One region of the Micromonospora sp. NPDC005254 genome, then DNA from elsewhere that is predicted to be linked to it. Evidence: riboswitches for the same ligand, from Rfam matches in the RefSeq annotation. Region 1 holds a riboswitch; the other holds the start of a gene.

Region 1 (4,422 bases):
CGTGGGCCACCGCCGTCGGCGTGGGGCCGAACGTCCGCGCCATCGTCTCCGGCGACCGGGTGCTCTTCGACCCGGACGAGCGTTCCGAGGTCGAGCTGCACGGCCGCGGGTACGTGCTGTTGCGGGAACGCGACGTGCACGCCGTGGCCGCCGAGCGGGTCGAGAACGACTCCACCGGCCTCTATCTCTGACGCACCTCCCCTGGCCAGCGGGCACCACCGCGCCGTTTGCCAGCCCGTGGCGTGGGAAGCCAGCCGGCGACCGTGGGCCCTGGGGAGGGACGATGCCGGTATTCGTGAAGAAACTGCTGGCCTGGGGCAGCGTCGCGTTCCTGATCTACTTCATGGCGTTCCGGCCGGACGGGGCCGCGCAGATGTTCAAGGGGATCGGAGCCGCGCTGATGGCGATGGCGCAGGGGCTCGGTGACTTCCTCACCACCCTGATGACCTGACCCCCGCCAGCGCCCGTCAGGAGTGACCGGGCGGCCACGGCGCCGGGGGGCGCAGGCCGTGCCAACCGGGCGGCGCGTAGCCCATGGGGGGCGGCGGCGGGGCGAGCACCACCGGGATCGGCACGACCGGCTCGTCGGGCGCTTCCACCGGCCGCTGCGTACCGTCCGGGAAGCGCAGGTGGTAGCGGCTGCCGTCCCAGACACCCACCGGCGCCTGCGGGTCACGCCCCACGAAGAACGACCGGTGCGCGGTGATGGCCTCCAGCAGTTGCCGTTCCTCGGCAACCGCCCGCTCCCGGTCGGCGGGCTTACGGTCCAGACCACGAAGCGTCCCGTCGCGCAGCAGGGCCAGCCGCGTCGCGGCGAGCTGGTACCCGCGCATCGCCCGCACCCCGGCGTCGCCGGCGACCCGGCGTGCCCAGCTGCGGGCCGCGTGCCGGCGGCCCAGGCTGCTCAGGGCGGCCACCTCGGGCGGGCTCAGCCAGCCGGCGCGCACGTAGTCGGGCAGGGTCCGCTCGGTGAGCCGCCCCTCCCAGGCGCGCAGCCACACGGCCAGCCCGACCGTGCCGAAGAACACCGGCACCATCAGGCCCAGGAAGCCGTACAGCATGATCACCGCTTCGCCGGTGGCCTGGGTCAACGTCGGCAGCAGGTTCCACGTGCCGTGCAGCATCATCGCCAGCAGCAGGCCGGCGATGGGGGCGAGCACGCGGACCCGCCGGTCGGCCGTGCGCGAGGCGACACCGAGCCCGACACCTGTCATCGAGGTGAAGAGCGGATGGGCGAACCCGAACAGGAGGATCCGCACGATGAAGATGGCGATCACCTGCTGGGTGCCGGTCGCCGGGCCGTACCGGTCGGCGCCAGCCGCATAGCCGTACCCGCCCAGGTAGAGGATGTTCTCCACCATCGCGAAGCCGACCGCGGAGAGCCCGCAGTAGACCAGGCCGTCGGTTATCCCGGACCACTCCCGACGCCGGAACACCAGCAGCAGGATCGGACCGAGGGCCTTGGTCAGCTCCTCGATGAACGGCGCCACCAGCACGCCGGTCAGCGCCTCCGGCAGCCCCCAGTCGGCGAACCGCCCGGCGGCGAACTCGTTCACCTTCAGCGAGGCGGCGGTGGAGACGAACGCGCCCCAGGCGAAGCAGAAGATCAGGTATTTCAGCGGTTCCGGCTCGTACCGGTCGAGCCAGAGGAAGCAGGCGACCAGCACCGGCACCGGCAGGATCGCGGCGACCACCCCGATGAGCAGCGCGTCGAGGCCCAGCGACTGGCCGAGGGTGATGACCATGAAGACCGCGCACGCCGCGATGAACAGCACCACCCCGGCCAGCACCAGGAACCGCAGCCAAACCAGTCGGCGCGGCGGCATCCGGGGCGCCGCGACGACAGCCGGATCGGCGGGCGTGGGCGGCGACGGCAGGGGTGCACCGGGCGGGGTGTCGGCCATGCGGTCAGCGTAGCCATCCCCCGCCGGCTGGTCCGGTCGCATCCACAGCCGCTATGCTGCCGGCAGGTCACGAGCGCCAGCGTCAAGCCCCGGCTTGCTGGCCGGCAACCCTCGTCGAGTTCGCGGTGGGGTGCCCCGGGTGATGACCGGGCCCAGCCCGATCGGCGTGCTGGGCAAGCGCTGACCCCGTCCCGACACCGCACCCGGGGTCCCTGACCCCGGAGGTTCCGGCGTGTCCGTCACCCTCGTACCCTCGCTGCCCGCCCTGCCCACCGTCGCGCCCAGCCCGTTGGCGCCGCTCGACGTGCTCGGCGTACCCGGCGAGATCAACCTCGACTACGCGGCCACCGCGCCGTGCGCGCGGGCCGCGGCCGACGCGGTGACCGAACTGCTTCCCTGGTACGCCAGCGTGCACCGCGGCGCGGGAGCGCTGTCGCGGCGCTGCACCCTGGCCTACGAGCGGGCCCGGCAGACGGTCGGCGACTTTTTCGGCGCCCGCGCCGACGACCACGTGATCTTCACTCGGAACACCACAGACGCTCTCAACCTGCTGGCCCGGGCGCTGCCCGTCGGCACGACAGTCGTCACCTTCGCGGGCGAGCACCACGCCAACCTGCTGCCCTGGCCCCGCGGCTCGGTGCGCCTGTCGGTACCCGCCGACCCGGCCGGGGCGGTACGCGCTCTCGCCGCCGCCCTCACCGAGCTGCGCCGCGACAGCAACCCCGCGCTGCCGGTGCTGGTCGCCGTGACCGGGGCGAGCAACGTGACCGGGGAGCTGTGGCCGGTCGCCGAGCTGGCCCGGGTGGCCCACCGGCACAACGCCCGGATCGTCCTCGACGCCGCGCAGCTCGCGCCGCACGCCCCGGTCGACCTGCACACGCTCGACGTGGACTACCTGGCCGTCTCCGGCCACAAGCTGTACGCCCCGTTTGGCGCGGGTGTGCTCATCGGCCGGGCGGACTGGCTGGACGCCGCCGCGCCGTACCTGGCCGGTGGCGGTGCCACCAGCCACGTCGGGCCAGCGACCCACGATGTGACCTGGGCGAACGGCCCGGCCCGACACGAGGGCGGCACCCCGAATCTGCTGGGCGCGGTGGCGCTGGCGGCGGTGTGCGCGGCGCTGGCCGACGCCGACCGGGTCGCGCTGGCCGCCCGTGAGCAGGCTCTGCTGGCCCGGCTGCGCACCGGCCTCGCCGCCCTGCCGCACGTGGTGGAGTTGCGCACGTTCGGCCCCGACGCGCCCCGGGTCGGCATCGTCTCGTTCGTGGTCGCCGGCTGGGACTCCGCAGAGGTGGCCGCCCGGCTGGCCACCGAGCACCGGATCGGCGTACGCGATGGGCTGTTCTGCGCCCACCCGCTGGCCCGGCGGCTGCTCGGCGAGGCCGCCGGGCGTACCGGCCGGCGGGATCTTCCGCCGACCGCGTTGCGCGCCAGCATCGGTCTGGGCAGCACCACGGCCCAGGTCGACCGGCTGCTCGCCGCGCTCGCCGAGCTGAGCTGAGTCGAGCGGGGCTGCGCCGAGCTGGGCTGCGCCGAGCTGAGCTGAGGCCCGGACCGTGCACCCGCCGCTCGCGCTCAGCCGACGGGCGGGGCGGTGGGTGGCTTCGGCGCCTCGCCCGGCTCGGCCGGTTCGCCGACCGGCCGTTCCTGCTCCCCGAAGGCCGTCCGGATCCACCGGTTCGCCTCCTCCTGCTCGACACCGGAGGCCACCAGCAGGTCACTCGCCGTGGTCCGGATCTGGGCGATCACGACACTGCCGGAGAAGCCGACTCCCGCCCCGTACGCCCGGCCGGCCTCGCTGACGGCCCGCAGCGAGCGCTCCCGTGCCTTCTGCGGCTCCTCGCCCGCCGCGAACTCGTGCTTGAGCAGCCGGACCGACTCGGCGAGGTGGCGGATCGCGTCCGGCATCGGGTCCGGCACCGGCTCGTCGTCCTCGATCAGGGTGACGGACCGGCGGATCAGCGTGCCGCTGTTGCGCATCGCGCGGTCGATCGGGTCGGCCGCCTCCGCGTAGTGGATCAGCTCGCCGCGGCGGTGCCAGCGGGCCGGCGACAGGGTGGCCGTCTCCTTCGCGCCCTCGATCGCCTCGCCCAGGGTGGCCAGCTCGTCCTTGTTGTTGCGCAGCCGCTCCAGCGCCCGCTGGATGCCGGCCCGGTCCCGGTCGCGCAGCCCGTCGGCGGTGGCGTCGAGCTGGGCGGCGAGCAGGTCCAGCGCCGGGCGGGCCGCCCGGTTGATCACCCGGAGCGGGTTCAGCGGCAACAGGACCGCCGTCACCAGCAACGCGATGCCGCCGCCGAGAAACGCGTCGACGAAGCGCGGGATCTCCAGGTTCTGGGTGGACGGGCTCAACGTCACGATCAGCACCGCCGTGGCCGCCGCCTGGATGACGATGGCCACGCTCGCCCCGGCGAAGATGGTGAGCAGGATCGCCACCGTGACCACCAGGCCGAGCTGCCACGCGCCGGTGCCGAGGAAGTAGATCAGGAGGTCGCCGACGAACACCCCGACGCCCACCCCG
Region 2 (4,422 bases), on a different contig from region 1:
ATCACCCTCTCGGCGGCGGACGCGACCGCCCACCTCGACGAGAACCCGTTCTGGCCGAGCGGGCTCAAGGGACACGAGGTGGCCATCACGCTGCTGCTGGTGGCATTGCTGGGCGCGGTGTTCCTCAAGGGATTCGGCGAGGCCATCGGGATCGCCGTCGTCCTGGTCGCGGTCTACCTGGCGCTGAACGCGGTGGTGATCGCCGACGCGCTGTGGCGGGTGGTGACCCACCCGAGCGCGGTCGGGGACTGGACCACCGCGCTGAGCACCGGGCACGGCGATCCCCTGCTGGTGGTCGGGCTGTCCCTGCTGGTGTTCCCGAAGCTGGCGTTGGGCCTGTCCGGTTTCGAGACCGGGGTGGCCGTGATGCCGCACATCCGGGGGGATCGCGAGGACTCGGAGGACCGGCCGCTGGGCCGGATCCGGGGGGCGCGGCGGCTGCTCACCACCGCCGCCGCGACGATGAGCGTCTTTCTGATCACCAGCAGTGTGACCACCACCGTGCTGATCCCGCCGGAGGCGTTCAAACCGGGCGGGCCGGCGAACGGCCGGGCGCTGGCCTACCTGGCGCACCAGCACCTCGGCGGCGTTTTCGGCACCGTCTACGACCTGTCCACGATCGGGATCCTGTGGTTCGCGGGCGCGTCGGCGATGGCCGGGCTGCTCAATCTCGTACCCCGGTATCTGCCGCGCTACGGTATGGCCCCTACCTGGGCGCGGGCGGTCCGGCCGCTGGTGCTGGTCTTCACCTCGGTGGCATTCCTGATCACGGTGATCTTCTCCGCCAGCGTGGACGCGCAGGGCGGCGCGTACGCCACCGGGGTCCTGGTGTTGATCACCTCGGCGGCGACGGCCGTGACCCTCGCGGCGCGACGACGGCGGCAGCGGGGGCGGATGTACGCCTTCGGGGCCATCGCGCTGATCTTCGTCTACACCACCCTGGCGAACGTCGTGGAACGCCCCGACGGCGTCAAGATCGCCGTGTGTTTCATCGGCGGGATGATCCTGGTGTCGGTGCTGTCCCGGCTCGTACGGGCCTACGAGGTGCGAGTCGACCACGTCGAGCTGGATCCGGTCGCCGCCCGGATGATCGACGAGCGTGCCACCCGTCGGATCCGCCTCATCGCGCACGAGCCGGACCGCCGCGACCCGGCCGAATACCGCGCCAAGCTGGCACAGACCATGGCGGACAACGACTTCCCCGACGACAGCGACGTCATCTTCGTCGAGGTCCACGTCACCGACCCGTCGGACTTCGAGACCGAGCTGCCGGTGCGCGGCAGCGTGGCGCACGACAGCTACCCGGTGCTCAGCCTGACCGGCTCCTCGGTGCCCACCGCGCTCGCCGCCCTGCTGTTGGAGATCCGCGACCGGAGCAGGCGACGCCCACACATCTACTTCGAATGGAGCGAGGGTGGCCCGGGTCGCAACCTCCTGCGCTACCTGGCGTTCGGGCAGGGCGCCATCGCCTCGGTCACCCGGGAGATCCTGCGTCGCCAGGAGCCCGACCCGCGCCGCCGGCCGCACGTGCACACCGGTTGACCTGCCGGTCGAACCGTCGCCGGTGGTGAGCGTGGTCATAACGGCTGGACGATCCACCGGTGGGAGCTGCTAGCCTCGCCGCAGGTCATGAGTGCCAGCGCGAAGCCCCGGCTCGCTGGCCGGCAACCCTCCTCCGCGGTGGGGTGCCCCGGGTGAAGACCAGGCACCGGCAGGACGCCGGCGCAAGCGTGGCCTGGCACCCAGGTCAGCAACAGACCCGGGAGACCGTATGCGCATTCTCAGCCCCACGCCACCGGCCGGTCGGCTCACGCCGCCCCTGACCCGGCGTCGCCACGTGGACCTGATGCGAATGTGCAGCGCGGCGTGTAACCACCGCCCCACGCGCTAACCCCTCCCCTCCCCTCCCTCGGGCGCACCACGCCCACCCCACCCCTCGCGTCGATCATGACGTTGTTGCCCGCCCGACCGGCGTGTCGGGGCAACAACTTCATGATCGACCGGGTCGACGCACCCTTTTGGAGACACCCGTGCGATTTTCTTCTGGCTTGAGCCGTGCCGTTGCCGTTGGGGCGGCCCTTGTGGTTGCCGGCGCGCTGACCGCCTGCGGCACCGACGACGCCTCGAACGACACCGCCGGCAACCCGTACGGCCTGGCGCAGGCCGGCGTGCTGCGGGCCGGCACGCTGACCGACGCCCCACCGAACGTGTACCTCAAGGACGGTAAGTTCACCGGCTTCGACAACGACCTGCTGACCGCGGTCGCCGGCAAGCTCGGCCTGAAGGTCGAGTTCGTCGGCACCGACTTCTCCGCGCTGCTCTCCCAGGTCAACAACCACAAGTTCGACGTCGGCAGCTCCTCGATCACGATCACCGAGGCGCGGAAGAAGACAGTCGACTTCGGCAACGGCTACGACTTCGGCTACTTCGGGCTGGACGTGCCGGCCGGCTCGCCGATCACCGGGTTCGACCAGCTCGCCGGCAAGCGGGTCGTGGTGGTGCAGGGCACCGTCCAGGACGACTACGCCACCGGCAAGCAGCTCGACCCGGTGCGGGTGCCGGACTACAACGGCGCGCTCAACCAGCTCAAGGCGGGCACCGCCGACGCGTGGATCGCCCCGGCGGAGATCGGCGAGAAGTCGGCCGCCGACAGCAACGGCAAGATCACCGTGGCGGCCAAGCAGCTCAGCCCGGCGCCGACCGCGTACGCCGTGGCCAAGGGCAGCGACAAGCTGCGCGAGGCGCTGAACAAGGGCCTCGACGAGGTGATCGCCGACGGCACCTGGAGCCGGTTGCAGGCCCAGTACTACCCGGGCCGCCCGATCCCGGCGGACTTCACCCCGGGCAGCGGCACCGTGGCGGCGCCGTCGGCGTCCGCCGCGCCGTCGGCGTCGGCGTCGGCCGCGTCCTGAACCGGTGACGAGCGAGCGGGGCGGTAGGAGAGGCGACCGATGGATCCGTTGAGCACCTTGTGGGAGACCTTCTTCGACGCCGACGCGATGCGCGAGGCGCTGCCCGAGATGCTGACCGTCGGGCTGCCCAACACGCTGATCCTGGCGGTCTCCGCCGCCCTGCTCGGCACGGTGTTCGGCCTGCTGCTGGCCGTGGCCGGCATCTCCCGCAGCCGGTGGCTGCGCTGGCCGGCGCGCGTCTACACCGACGTCTTCCGAGGGCTGCCGGCCGCGGCGACGATCCTGCTGATCGGCGTCGGGCTGGCACCGCTCGGCATGCAGGTCTGGGGACCGGACCCGTACCCGCTGGGCATCCTCGCGCTGTCGTTGATCGCGGCGGCGTACATCGGGGAGATCTTCCGCTCCGGCATCCAGTCGGTGGAGGCGGCCCAGTTGGAGGGCGCGCGGGCACTCGGCTTCTCCTGGGCCGACGCGATGCGGCTGGTGATCATCCCGCAGGGCATCCGGCGGGTGCTGCCCGCCTGGGTCAACCAGCTCATCGCGCTGATCAAGGACTCCAGCCTGGTCTACTTCCTCGGCCTGGTGGCCAGCCAGCGGGAGCTGTTCCGCATCGGGCAGGACTATGCGGCCACCACCGGCAACGAGTCCGCGTTGCTGCTCGCCGGGCTCTTCTACCTGGCGTTGACCGTCCCGCTGACGCACGTCGTGAACGCGATCGACCGGCGGTTGCGCCACGGCCGGCCGGCCACCGCACCCGCCGACGACGAGGACGAGGACGACCCGGCGCTGACCGGGGCCCCGGAAGGAGACCGGCGATGACCACCACCGCGACCACCACCTCGGTCAGCCTCCAGGCGCGCGACGTCCACCTGGCCTTCGGGCCGAACCGCGTGCTGCGCGGCGTCGACCTGACCGTGCAGCGCGGTGGGACGGCCTGCGTGATCGGGCCGTCCGGGTCGGGCAAGTCCACTCTGCTGCGTACCCTCAACCGGCTCATCGAGCCCGACCGCGGCGACGTGCTGCTGGACGGGCGCAGCGTCCTGCGCGACGATCCGGACGCGCTGCGCCAGCGGGTGGGCATGGTCTTCCAGCAGTTCAACCTCTTCCCGCACATGAGCGTGCTGCGCAACGTCACCCTGGCGCTGCGCCGGCTGCGCAAGCTCGGCGAGGACGAGGCGGTGGCCGTCGCCCGCGCCCAGTTGGAGCTGGTGGGGCTCGCCGGCAAGGCCGATGCCCGGCCGGCGCAGCTCTCCGGTGGTCAGCAGCAGCGGGTGGCGATCGCCCGGGCGCTGGCGCTGCGGCCCGAGGTGATGCTCTTCGACGAGGCCACCTCGGCGCTCGACCCGGAACTGGTCAAGGGGGTGCTCGGGGTGATGGCCGACCTGTCCGCCGCCGGAATGACGATGGTGGTGGTCACCCACGAGATGGGCTTCGCCCGGCACGTCGCCGACACCGTCGCCTTCATGGACCGGGGTGTGGTGCTGGAGGCCGGCCCGCCGGAGAGGATCTT

The links. Region 1 has a riboswitch for S-adenosylmethionine ahead of ACFYPR_RS01395 (aminotransferase class V-fold PLP-dependent enzyme). Riboswitches for the same ligand answer to the same signal wherever they lie in the genome.
Region 2: linked by a shared signal. The riboswitch ahead of ACFYPR_RS26410 (ABC transporter substrate-binding protein) and the one ahead of ACFYPR_RS01395 (aminotransferase class V-fold PLP-dependent enzyme) in region 1 are both predicted to bind S-adenosylmethionine.

What each region holds. Positions count from the first base shown of each region.
Region 1 is NZ_JBIAKM010000001.1:291,444-295,865, reverse strand. It holds gene ACFYPR_RS01410 (co-chaperone GroES) at 1-191, shown strand, start outside; gene ACFYPR_RS01405 (hypothetical protein) at 284-451, shown strand; gene ACFYPR_RS01400 (PrsW family intramembrane metalloprotease) at 468-1,946, opposite strand; SAM riboswitch class IV at 1,970-2,090, shown strand; gene ACFYPR_RS01395 (aminotransferase class V-fold PLP-dependent enzyme) at 2,137-3,405, shown strand; gene ACFYPR_RS01390 (aromatic acid exporter family protein) at 3,480-4,422, opposite strand, start outside.
Region 2 is NZ_JBIAKM010000009.1:241,139-245,560, reverse strand. It holds gene ACFYPR_RS26415 (amino acid transporter) at 1-1,542, shown strand, start outside; SAM riboswitch class IV at 1,626-1,737, shown strand; gene ACFYPR_RS26410 (ABC transporter substrate-binding protein) at 2,082-2,912, shown strand; gene ACFYPR_RS26405 (amino acid ABC transporter permease) at 2,952-3,731, shown strand; gene ACFYPR_RS26400 (amino acid ABC transporter ATP-binding protein) at 3,728-4,422, shown strand, end outside.